DNA from 4 places in the Mesorhizobium sp. M2A.F.Ca.ET.067.02.1.1 genome. Region 4 is predicted to be linked to each of the others. Evidence: predicted binding sites of a transcription regulator. Region 4 holds the regulator's gene; each other region holds the start of a gene.

The links. The regulator PhoB, encoded in region 4, activates phosphate uptake and scavenging genes when phosphate is short. The targets are predictions, from matches to a motif close to TGTCATNNANCTGTCAT.
Region 1: the regulator PhoB is predicted to act here: its motif matches at 1,528-1,544, upstream of EOA28_RS12485 (YdcH family protein).
Region 2: the regulator PhoB is predicted to act here: its motif matches at 1,371-1,387, upstream of EOA28_RS12230 (acetoacetate decarboxylase).
Region 3: the regulator PhoB is predicted to act here: its motif matches at 1,084-1,100, upstream of EOA28_RS14825 (PhoX family phosphatase).

The regions. Positions count from the first base shown of each region.
Region 1 is NZ_RZSB01000133.1:3,093-6,044, reverse strand. Features, by position in the region: gene ispG (flavodoxin-dependent (E)-4-hydroxy-3-methylbut-2-enyl-diphosphate synthase) at 1-1,034, opposite strand, end outside; gene EOA28_RS12485 (YdcH family protein) at 1,279-1,458, opposite strand; gene EOA28_RS12480 (YdcH family protein) at 1,707-1,910, shown strand; gene EOA28_RS12475 (IclR family transcriptional regulator) at 1,937-2,737, opposite strand; gene EOA28_RS12470 (transporter substrate-binding domain-containing protein) at 2,902-2,952, shown strand, end outside.
Region 2 is NZ_RZSB01000128.1:6,687-9,638, forward strand. Features, by position in the region: gene EOA28_RS12225 (patatin-like phospholipase family protein) at 1-523, opposite strand, end outside; gene EOA28_RS12230 (acetoacetate decarboxylase) at 516-1,304, opposite strand; gene EOA28_RS12235 (3-hydroxybutyrate dehydrogenase) at 1,531-2,319, shown strand; gene EOA28_RS12240 (sulfurtransferase/chromate resistance protein) at 2,598-2,952, shown strand, end outside.
Region 3 is NZ_RZSB01000181.1:48-2,999, forward strand. Features, by position in the region: partial or broken gene EOA28_RS14815 (phosphoesterase) at 1-382, opposite strand, end outside; gene EOA28_RS14820 (hypothetical protein) at 397-735, opposite strand; gene EOA28_RS14825 (PhoX family phosphatase) at 1,162-2,952, shown strand, end outside.
Region 4 is NZ_RZSB01000022.1:20,661-23,612, forward strand. Features, by position in the region: gene pstA (phosphate ABC transporter permease PstA) at 1-168, shown strand, start outside; gene pstB (phosphate ABC transporter ATP-binding protein PstB) at 165-968, shown strand; gene phoU (phosphate signaling complex protein PhoU) at 989-1,696, shown strand; gene phoB (phosphate regulon transcriptional regulator PhoB) at 1,714-2,403, shown strand; partial or broken gene EOA28_RS04385 (ROK family protein) at 2,566-2,952, opposite strand, start outside.

The DNA.
Region 1 (2,952 bases), on a different contig from region 4:
GCGACCTTGAGGTTCTCGACGCCCGGATATTTCTCGCGCCACACCGGCATGTTCTTGCGGATATCGGCCTGGATGCTCTGGGCGAGTTCCTGGAAGACGGTGGATGTCGTGCGGCCGCAGCCTGGGCAGGCGGCGACGATCGGCACGAACTGCCGGAAGCCCATGGTCTGCAGCAATTCCTGCGACACCTGCACCTCGCGCGTGCGGTCGCCGTTGGGCTCCGGCGTCAGCGAGATGCGGATCGTGTCGCCGATGCCCTGCTGCAGCAGGATTCCCATGGCGGCCGAAGAGGCGACGATGCCCTTGGTGCCCATGCCGGCCTCGGTGAGGCCGAGATGCAGCGCATGGTCGGAGCGTGTGGCAAGCTCGGTATAGACGGCGATCAGGTCCTGCACGCCGCTGACCTTGGCCGACAGGATGATCTTGTCGCGGCCAAGCCCGATCTCTTCCGCCATCTCGGCCGACAGGATGGCCGACTGGACGATCGCCTCGCGCGTGACTTCCTGCGCGGTGAGCGGCGAGCCCTGAGCCTGGTTCTGGTCCATCAGCCGGGTCAACAGCTCCTGGTCGAGCGAACCCCAGTTGACGCCGATGCGCACCGGCTTGTCATGTCTAATCGCCATTTCGACGATCGCCGCGAACTGGCGGTCCTTCTTGTCCTTGAAGCCGACATTGCCGGGATTGATGCGATATTTCGCCAGCGCCTCGGCGCAAGCCGGATGATCGGCCAAGAGCTTGTGGCCGATATAGTGGAAGTCGCCGACCAGCGGCACATCGATGCCGAGCCTGAGCAGCCTCTCGTGGATGCGCGGAACCGCCGCCGCGCTCTCGTCGCGGTCAACGGTGATGCGCACGATTTCCGACCCGGCACGATGCAGCGCCGCGACCTGGGCGACAGTCTGGTCGACATCGGCGGTGTCGGTGTTGGTCATCGACTGCACGACGACGGGCGCGCCGCCGCCGACCATCACGCCGCCGACCGAAACGCCGACCGACCTGCGCCGTGGGAAGGGAGAAGAGAAATATCCGGTCATGCCGGTCGCCTTCATCTGAAAGTTCCCGGCATGAGGTGGCGGAGCAAAGATGGCTTGTCAATGGCAAGCGCCAGGCGAGGTTGGCAAATCAGCAGCCGCCACGCGAAAAACGCCAGCTCTGCCGATCGCGGCATCCGCGACCGAACGTTCCATCGATTTCAGTTAAAAAACACCATGCCGGTGGCATTTCCTGCCACCGGACGTTTCACCGCGGCGGGTTGCGGCGATGGTGCCTGGAGGAGCTTCAGTGTGTCGTCGGGCTAGCCTTCAGCTTTTCAATCTCGTCCTTGATTGCCAGCTTGCGTCGCTTGAGATTCACGATTTCGAGGTCGTCCACCGAAGGATGGTTCATGGCGTCGGTGAGCTCGCGCTCGATATCACCGTGTTTCCGCTGCAACTCATCAAGATGGGATGCAAGAGACATGATTGGTTCTCCCTTTCATGGTTTCCTCGATTGCAGCCGTCGCAGGCACGTCCACCGCAGGTTGAGACTGTGACGGCACCGTGACAGTCTGCCACCAACCGATCTCGATGTCGAATGACACGTGGTAGCATTCCACGACAAAGTGAAATGTGATAAGGGCTGCGCGCCGGCCTCAGACGAAAAGTCACAAACCCAGCCGGTCCCGCCCAAACAGCCCGATTGGGCGATGCATACGCAGACGGTAGATAATGTCCGAACAGGAACAGGCTGAAATACGCCTCGAATATTCCCGGCTCAAACAAGAACACGCCGATTTCGACGCCGCCATCAACGCGATGATCGCCACGGGCTGCGACCCGCTTCAGATTCAGCGCATGAAAAAGAAGAAGCTGATCCTGAAAGACCGGCTGTCGGCGCTGGAAGACCGCATCATTCCCGACATCATCGCCTGAGCGGGCAGTTTCCCGCGCTCCACAGTCTACGAGATCGAAAGCCGGGCGGCGCGCTCGCGCAGCAACGCGACCAATTCGCCAGTCCGCGCTTCCGACGTGTCGATCGGCACCACAAGGCACATCGTTGCCTCGACCTTGCCAGGCGCCGAGAACACGGGCGCCGCCAGGCATTTGGTATAGGCGTCGACAAGGCCTGACGTGACGCAATAGCCGGTGACGCGCGCCCGAGCGATGTCATCGATGAAGTCATCGATCTCTATCTTGCGGCCGTCCGGCAGCACGAGATCGTCTTCCGTGACCATCGCCTCGATCCGGCTGCGATCAAGACCGGCCAGCAGCAACCGGCCCGAAGCAGTCCATGGCAGCGGAATCTGCAGGCCGGTGGCCGAGCTGATGCGGAACGGCCTCGTGCCCGGGCTTGAATGGATGATGGTGTAGCGACCGCTCTGCAGCATGCAGAGCTCGGACGTCTCCCCGGTCTCGCGCGACAGCGTATCGACCTCCTGGCGGCCGCGCCTCAGCAGGTCGTTGCCGCGCATATAGGCCATCCCGTAGAGATAGAGCTTCTTGCCGAAATAGACGCGATTGCCGTCGCCGGCCATTTCCAGGAGACCGGCTTCGACCAGCTCGCGCACCAGCGTGTAGGTGGTCGAGCGCGGCGCGTTGAGCCCCTTTGCCAGCTCGCCGATGCCGATCGCTCGCTGGTTGGCGTGCAGGAACTCCAGGATGTTCAGGACCCTGTTGAGACCTTTCTCGCGCGAGCCAGCTGGCCGCTCTTCGCCCGTGCCTTCGCTCGGCCACCCGGTCAGCATTTCACTCTCTTGCATTGTCGATTCCTGGTGCTAGTATCTGTCTTGTACAGGATACACACGTCTCTTGTAAGAGACAATCGCTGATTGCGGCGTGTATTTCTGCTGCATTGGGGAACACACCATCAAAGGAGGTCGCCGTGAACGACACATCCGGCAGACGTGATTTTCTGAAACTTGGAATGGCGGGGCTGGCCACCGCCGGCGCGCTTACCGCCATCAGCGCCGAGAAG
Region 2 (2,952 bases), on a different contig from region 4:
TGACCGCACCGACGCTCAACCGCTTCCTGCCGTCGTTCAGCACGTCGAAATCGATCAGGCTTTCCAGCGTGTCCTTGAGCTCGGCGGTGTCGTAGAAGCTGGTGGCGCCGTCTGCCCCGGCCAGCTGGAACCAGGGGTTGGGGCTGCGCGGCTTGAAGAAGCCTGGTTGGCCCATGGCCATGGTCATGAATGACGAGGTCTGGTTGCGGATATCGCGATAGATGTCGCCTTCCGGCGTATAGGCCCAGATCTTGCGGCCCGAGACGGTCTGCCAGAACTGCTCCAGCCGCTGCAGGCGGCGGCTCGGCTCGTTGCCGGCGATGATCGAGGCATTGATGGCACCGATCGAGACGCCGGACAGCCAGGTCGGCTCGCAGCCGGCGTCGGCTAGCGCCTGATAGACGCCGGCCTGATAGGCGCCGAGCGCGCCGCCGCCCTGGAAGACCAGGGCGATGCGGTCGTATTGCGCGGTGATTTCAGCGATGGTGGCGGCGGCCGCCCTGTTGCGGTTACGCTCAAGCACCGGCTTTCTCCAGCGCCTTCACGCCGGCAGCCGATCGGCCGTGGTCGGCGAGATAATCATGCACGACTTCGCCGAGGCCGAGCGTCAGGTCGGCGGTGAAGTGAACGGCCGAGACGATGTCGAGCACAGGCAGCTTGGCCACATCGGCCATGACATGGGGGCGCAGGTCGAGCGCGGCGGGCGCCGTCCAGGCCTCCTTCAGTGTGACGTCGGTGAGATAGTAACGCACCAGCTCGCAGATGCGCGGGCTGCCGTCGACATGCGGAATGATCTTGATCAGGAAATTGGGCGCGGCGAGCGCTGCCAGCACCTGGTCGTGGTCGGCCTCGCGATGCTTGTAGCCCATGGTGCCGGTGGCGCACAGAACGCTGCCATAATGCAGCGTGCCGACCACCACCTCGCCCTCATGCACGATCTTGGGGCTGGCGAGCTTCTTGGGGAAGCCCCAGAGCTCGCGGCCGCCGGCGATCGGCGCGTCGTCGTCGAGATACATGGAATGCACATAGCCGCCATGCTGGCCCTTATAGCGCACCGGGATGACCTGGCCGGTCTCGGTGTAGTCGCCGAAGCCGGTCGAGTCCGGCATGCGGATGAACTCGTATTTGACCAGCGGCTCGTCAATCTCGAGCGGCGCGGGCACGACCGCCTCCAACGCCTCACGCGTGGTGCGGTAGGTGATGATGATGTATTCGCGGTCGAAGAAACGGTAGGGTCCGGGCGGGAAGGAAGGGTTGGTGAGGGGCATCGCGTAGGCGCGCTTCACGACATCGTCGATTTCCAAGCTATTCACCCATCGGTTCAGGAACGACACGCGCTGGACGCGCGGCAGGATATGTTGCACGGCACCATGACAGTGCCATGTCAGCCGCATCGAGCGCCAGCTTGGCGGGCATCGGACAGCATCACAACATTGTAATCGCTACGACATATGGTCATGGCGTTGTCATGCTGCGGCGCACAAACTATGTGCCCTTGTAGTTCCCTTCCCTCCTGTCGCGAGATCTCCCATGGGTTCCCTGTCTTCGAAGAATGCGCTCGTCACCGGCTCGACCAGCGGCATCGGCCTTGCAATCGCCCGCGCCTTCGCCGCCGAGGGCGCCAACGTCACCATCAACGGCCTGGGCGATGACGCGGTGATCGAGCAGGAGCGGGCCGGCATCGAAAGGGATTTCGGCGTCAAGTGCCGTTACTCGGACGCCAACATGATCGATGGCGCAGCCGTCACCGCCATGATCCATGAGGCCGAGGAGGCGTTCGGCAGCCTCGACATCCTGGTCAACAATGCCGGCATCCAGCATGTCGCGCCGATCGAGGAATTTCCCGACGACAAGTGGGAGGCCATCATCCGCATCAATCTGCTTGCCGCCTTCTACGCCATCAAGGCGGCGGTGCCGGGCATGAAGCGCCGCACATGGGGCCGCATCATCAACACGGCCTCGGCGCATGCGCTGGTCGCTTCGCCGTTCAAGTCGGCCTATGTCTCGGCCAAGCATGGCATTGCCGGCCTGACCAAGACGGTGGCGCTGGAAGTGGCGCAGGACGGCATCACCGTCAATGCGATCGCGCCCGGCTATGTCTGGACGCCGCTGGTCGAGAAGCAGATCCCCGACACGATGAAGGCGCGCGGCATGACCGAGGAACAGGTCAAGCACGATGTGCTGCTGGCAGCGCAGCCGACCAAGGAATTCGTCACCGTCGAGGAGCTTGCCGCGCTGACGCTTTTCCTGTGCTCGGACGCCGCCAAGCAGATCACCGGCGCGACCCTGCCGATGGATGGCGGCTGGACCGCGCAGTAGGGCAAAGGTCGTTTCAGGGAAGGGCGGAGCGGAGCTCGCGTCCTCATAGAGCAGTTCACCGTTTCACGGAAACAGTGAACCGCTCTATCTCTCTGTTTTTGCGCAATTCCGGACGGAAAACCGCTCACACTTTTCCTGGAATTGCTCTAGGCAATTTGATTTCTTGACAATCGCAGGGGACCGTTCCAGCATTCCCGTAAGGGGTTCCCCGCGATGACCCCGTGAGGCGTCAGCCCAACGATCGCGTCCAGACTCTCTCTGTTCAGGAGGTGGACGCCATGCCATCAACAACCGCAATCACCGTTCCGCAGCTTGCCCGTATCGTCGGCCTGCCCGACGCGCCTTGCCTGGTCGATGTGCGCACCGACGAGGACTATGAAGCCGACCCGCGCCTGCTGCCGGCGTCATGCCGGCGCGATTTCCGGACTGTGTCGACCTGGGCGGCCGAGTTCTCCGGAGCAAAAGTCGCCGTCATCTGCCAGAGGGGGCAGAAACTCTCGCAAGGCGTTGCCGCATGGCTGCGTCATGAAGGCATTCCGGCGGAGTCGCTGGAAGGCGGCTTCGAGGCCTGGGTCGCCGCCAAGGCGCCATTGGTCAGCGCCAGCGCGATCCCGCCGCGCGACGAAAAGGGGC
Region 3 (2,952 bases), on a different contig from region 4:
GCCGGTCGACTTCGTGCTTGAGCAAGGTGGAAAGCACTTGCCCGCCCGCCACCGCCGCGAACACGAACAGCGCGGTCGAAGGCCTGCGGATCAAGATGAGATAGACGATCGTCGCGGTCGTGATCAGCACCAGCACGACGGTGCTGCCGAGCGCGGTGATGTCGCGCATCGCGCCCTGCAGCCAAAGCGGACCGATCGGGCTGTCCGGCTGCCCGGCATGGCGGAAGGCAAGCAGGATTTCGGTGTCGAAGGCGTGCGGCGTCGTCGCCCGCGCCACCTCCATCAGTTCTTCGAAACCCCATAGCCCGCCGGCGATGATCAGTCCGGCCAGAAGCAGGGGGAATTCGATCTTGGCAAGCAGCGCGCCGACGGATGGCTTCATGAGAGGCTCGAGGGTTAGAGCTTCTGCATATAGGGCCCAAGCGTGATCAGGGCGACGGCGGCGATCGCCAGCACCATGCCGGTCGCCTGGAAAGCATTGAGCCGTTCGCCGAAAAAGGCGATCGCCACGACATTGACCGCGACAAGCTGGATCACCGCCGACAGGCTGAACGCCACCGACATGCCGAACTCGCGCACCAGCCTCAGCATGATCAGGTTGCCGGCGGTATAGAGCGCCAGCGTCACAAGGAGCTTGGCCAAGCTCGGCGCCAACCCCCATTGCTTGGCCGCCATCGCCGCCAGCAGGAACATCACGGTCGAAATACCGAGCTGCGCCAGTCCCCAGAAACTCACCTGCCGTCCCCTTTTGAAGCGCCGTCGCCACGCCGGCCGCAGCCCTTGTTTCCGAACCGGGCGAAGCCGTCAAGCTGGCGGTGTGGGGGCGAAGGTCGCGGCAAGCCCCCTTCTCCCCGTCACTATACGGGGAGAAGGTGCCGGCAGGCGGATGAGGGGCGGCGCCAGCGTTGGCCATCAGCATTACACGCAGGGGCTGTCTTTGAAGACATCATTATAGCGCCACTGTTTGCCAGCTCGGCGCCGCCCCTCATTGCCCAGCCGGGCATTTCTCCCCGTATAGTGACGGGGAGAAAGGGGCTGACATCGACAGGCTTCGCCAACCACCGAGGGCTACGCAGAAGCCGATGTCACGAAAATGTGATCGGCGCGCTTTAGGGGTTGAAGGTCCAAGCTCAAGCCACCTCAAGAAGCCAGAGGAACACCATGACCGCGACCCCTGAAACCCGCTTCCGCACCAGCCAGCTCGAGGAGAATGACGGTCCGCCCGTCAACCCGACCGACAACCGCACCATGGGCGAGATCATTGCCGCGCGCTTCTCGCGCCGCGGTTTCCTCTTGGGCTCGCTGGCCGTCTCGGCCATCGCCGCCACCGTCAGCCCGTTGGCGCTCGTCGCCGCCGACGAGGCGCGCGCCGCCGAGGCCTCGGCGTTCAAGTTCGACGAGCTCGAAGCCGGCATCGATGACAAGCACCATGTCGCGCCAGGCTATGATGCCGACGTGCTGCTGCGCTGGGGCGATCCGCTGTTTGCCGATTCGCCGGAGTTCGATCCGCTGAAGCAATCGGCTGAGGCTCAGGCAAAACAGTTCGGCTACAACAACGACTATGTCGGCTATATCCCGATCGACGGCTCGGCGGAGCACGGGCTACTGGTCGTCAACCACGAATACACCAACCCGCATCTGATGTTCCCCGGCATCGTTTCGATCGTCGAAAAAGACGGCAAGAAGGCCGCCGAGGTCGCACCGCTGTCGAAGGAGGAGGTCGATGTCGAGATGGCCGCGCATGGCGGCACCATCGTCGAGATCCGCAAGGAAGGCGGCAAGTGGCAGGTGGTGCGCGACGGCAAGCTCAACCGCCGCATCATGTCGACCACCGAGATGGCGCTCTCCGGCCCGGTCGCCGGCCACGACCGCGTCAAGACCAATGCCGACCCCTCCGGCACCAAGGTCATCGGCACGCTCAACAATTGCGCCGGCGGCGTCACGCCCTGGGGCACCTATGTGATGGCCGAGGAGAATATCCACGGCTACTTCTCGGGCGAGCTGCCGGAAGGCCACAAGGAAGCCGCCAATTACAAGCGCCTGGGCATTCCGGAAGGCGCCTATGAATGGGGCGCGCATTACGACCGCTTCAACCTCGCCAAGGAGCCGAACGAACCGAATCGTTTCGGCTGGATCGTCGAGGTCGACGTCAACGATCCGGCTTCGGTGCCGAGGAAGCGCACCGCCATGGGCCGTTTCAAGCATGAGGGCGCCGAGTCGATCGTCGCCAGGGACGGCCGCGTCGTCTTCTATCTCGGCGACGACGAGCGCTTCGACTATGTCTACAAATTCGTCACCGCCGGCAGGTTCAATCCTGGTGACCGCGCGGCCAACATGAACCTGCTCGACGACGGCACGCTCTATGTGGCGCAGTTCGCCGAGGACGGTTCGGTCGAATGGATGCCGATCGTCTTTGGCCAAGGCCCGCTGACGGCGGAGAACGGTTTTGCGTCCCAGGCCGACGTTCTGATCGAGACGCGGCGCGCCGCCGATCTGCTCGGCGCCACCAAGATGGACCGGCCGGAAGACATCCAGCCCAACGCCGGCAACGGCAAGGTCTATGTCATGCTGACCAACAATTCCAAGCGTAAGGCCGAGCAGGTCGACGCCGCCAACCCGCGTGCTGCCAACGCCTTCGGCCACATCATCGAGATCGTCGAGGATGGCGGCGACTTCGCCGCCAGCAAGGGCAAGTGGGAAGTGCTGCTCAAATGCGGCGATCCGTCCGTCGCGGATGTAGGCGCCACCTTCTCGACCGCGACCACCGCGCATGGCTGGTTCGGCATGCCGGACAATTGCGCCGTCGATTCCGCCGGGCGCCTGTGGGTCGCCACCGACGGCCAGGGCCCGAAAGCCACCGGCCGCACCGACGGCCTGTGGGCGGTCGACACGGAAGGAGCGGCGCGGGCGACCTCAAAACTGTTCTTCCGCGTGCCGATCGGCGCCGAGATG
Region 4 (2,952 bases):
CTCAATGCCCCGATGGCCAGCCTGCCGGTGACCATCTTCCAGTTCGCTCTCAGCCCTTACGAGGAATGGCAGCAGCTGGCCTGGACGGGCGCACTCATAATCACCTTGACGGTTCTCGGGCTGAGCATCATCGCCCGCAGCCTAACCGGACGCAGAGAGGACAGATGAAACCGATGTTGTCCACCGACCTGAACGTAGCCGACACGACCGTCGAGAAGGCCAAGATCGAGGTCAAGAACCTCAACTTCTACTATGGCCAGTCGAAGGCGCTGAAGGACATCAACCTGTCGCTGCCCGAGCGCAGCGTGACCGCCTTCATCGGGCCGTCGGGCTGCGGGAAGTCGACGCTGCTGCGCGTCTTGAACCGCATCTACGAGCTTTATCCGAAGCAGAGCGCCGAGGGCCAGGTGCTGCTCGACGGCAAGAACATCCTCGATCGCTCGCAGGACCTCAACCTGCTCAGGACCAAGATCGGCATGGTGTTCCAGAAGCCGACGCCGTTCCCGATGTCGATCTACGAGAACATCGCCTTCGGCGTCAGGCTCTATGAGAAGATCAGCAAGGCCGAGATGGACAGCCGCGTCGAGTCGGCGCTGAAGCGCGCGGCGCTGTGGAACGAGGTCAAGGACAAGCTCAACGCCAGCGGCCAGAGCCTCTCGGGCGGCCAGCAGCAGCGCCTTTGCATCGCCCGCACCGTCGCGGTGAAGCCGGAGGTCATCCTGCTCGACGAACCGGCCTCGGCGCTCGATCCGCTCTCGACCGCCAAGATCGAGGAGCTGATCGACGAATTGCAGGCCGACTACACGATCGTCATCGTCACCCACAACATGCAGCAGGCGGCGCGCGTGTCGCGGCAGACGGCGTTCATGTATCTGGGCGAGCTGGTGGAATTCGACCGGACCGAGAAGATATTCACCTCGCCCCGCGAGAAGCGCACCCAGGACTACATCACCGGCCGCTTCGGCTGAGCTCATACGAGGACAACCTCATGGCCGAACATACCGTCGCCTCGTTCGACGAGGATCTGAGGCAGATCAGCCGGCTCATCAACGACATGGGCGATCTCGCCGGCTCCATGGTCGGCGGCTCGACCAGGGCCCTGCTCGAAAGCGACAATGCGCTGGCGCAGCGCGTCGTCTCCGACGATGCCATCATGGACGCGCGTCAGCGCGAGCTTGACGACCGCGCCATCACGCTGATCGCCAAGCGCCAGCCGATGGCGGACGATCTTCGCCACGTGGTCGGCTCGATACGCATGGCGGGCGACCTCGAACGCATCGGCGATCTCGCCAAGAACATCGCCAAGCGCGTCGGGTCAGTCGGCGTCAGCACTGCCCCGCGCGACCTCACGCATTCGATCGATTCCATGGCGCAACTGGTGCTGATCCAGGTCCAGGGCGTGATTCAGGAATATACGGTGGGTGATGCCACGGCGCTGGCCAAGCTTCGCAACGACGACGAACGCATCGACGTCAAATACACCTCCGTCTTCCGCGAGCTGTTGACCTACATGATGGAAGATCCACGCAACATCACCGCTTGCACGCATCTTCTGTTCTGCGCCAAGAACCTCGAGCGCATCGGTGACCATGTGACCAACATCGCCGAGAACGCCTATTATGTGCTGACCGGCACGCAATTGCCCGCCAACCGTCCCAAGCAGGACGAGACGGCAATGTCGGCGCCGGCCGCCTGACGGAAAAGGTTACCCCGATGATCGCGCCACGCATCATGGTGGTGGAGGACGAGGAGCCGCTGGGGGTGCTGCTCCGCTACAACCTCGAATCCGAGGGTTACCAGGTGGAAGTGGTGACCCGCGGCGACGAGGCCGAAATCCGCCTTCAGGAAAATGTTCCCGACCTGCTCGTGCTCGACTGGATGGTGCCGGCGGTCTCCGGCATCGAGCTCTGCCGGCGTCTCAGGATGCGGCCCGAGACCGAGCGGCTGCCGATCATCATGCTGACCGCGCGCGGTGAAGAAAGCGATCGGGTTCGAGGTTTGTCCACCGGCGCCGACGACTATCTGGTCAAGCCGTTCTCGACGCCGGAGTTCATGGCGCGCGTCAAGGCGCTGCTGCGCCGCGCCAAGCCCGAGGTGCTGTCCAGCGTGCTCAAGGTCGGCGACATCGTGCTCGACCGCGAATCGCACCGCGTCTATCGCAAGAAGAGCGAGATCAGGCTCGGCCCGACCGAGTTCCGCCTGCTCGAATTCATGATGCGGCATCCCGGCCGCGTGTTCTCGCGCAGCCAGCTGCTCGACAATGTCTGGGGCGAGACGATCTATATCGACGAGCGCACCGTGGACGTGCATGTCGGCCGCCTGCGCAAGGCCGTCAACAACGGCCGCATGCCCGACGTCATCCGCACCATCCGCGGGGCGGGTTATGCAATCCGGGAAGACTAGGGATATGCTGATATTCAGGTGAGGCCGGCCTGCGAATGGCGGCTTCCTGCGCTTCCGGTACTCACGTACCAAAAAGTACGCTCCGCTCCGGTTCTCGGAATCCACCATTTTCGACTCGGCCTGACCGGAATCTCAGCATATCCCGGCGCTTGAGCTTGCGGCTTATGCGACGTGCTTGCCCGCTCTTGCCTGGACACCCGGCGCGAAAATCTCCTGGTCGACGAAGGTCAGCGCGCGGGTGGCGCAGCCTTCGCGGATCAGCGGCAGCTCGTTCGGCTCGGTGTCGAAGGAGATCGAGCTCGAGTGCTGGCCGCCGGCGGTCTGGGCGATCGCCTCCCTCAGCGCCGGCTCGATCAGGTCGAAGGCGGCCGCGCTGACGCCGACCATGGCGACCGGCGCCGGGTCGATGAGGGCGAACAGGCTGCCAAGACCGAAGCCCAGCGCCTCGCCGGCCCGACGATAGGCTTCCCGTTCGGGGCCGTCCGCCTGTCGGGCCTTTGCGGCCAGCGCGCGCATGTCGGCGTCACCGACATCGGTCGGTGCGGCGTC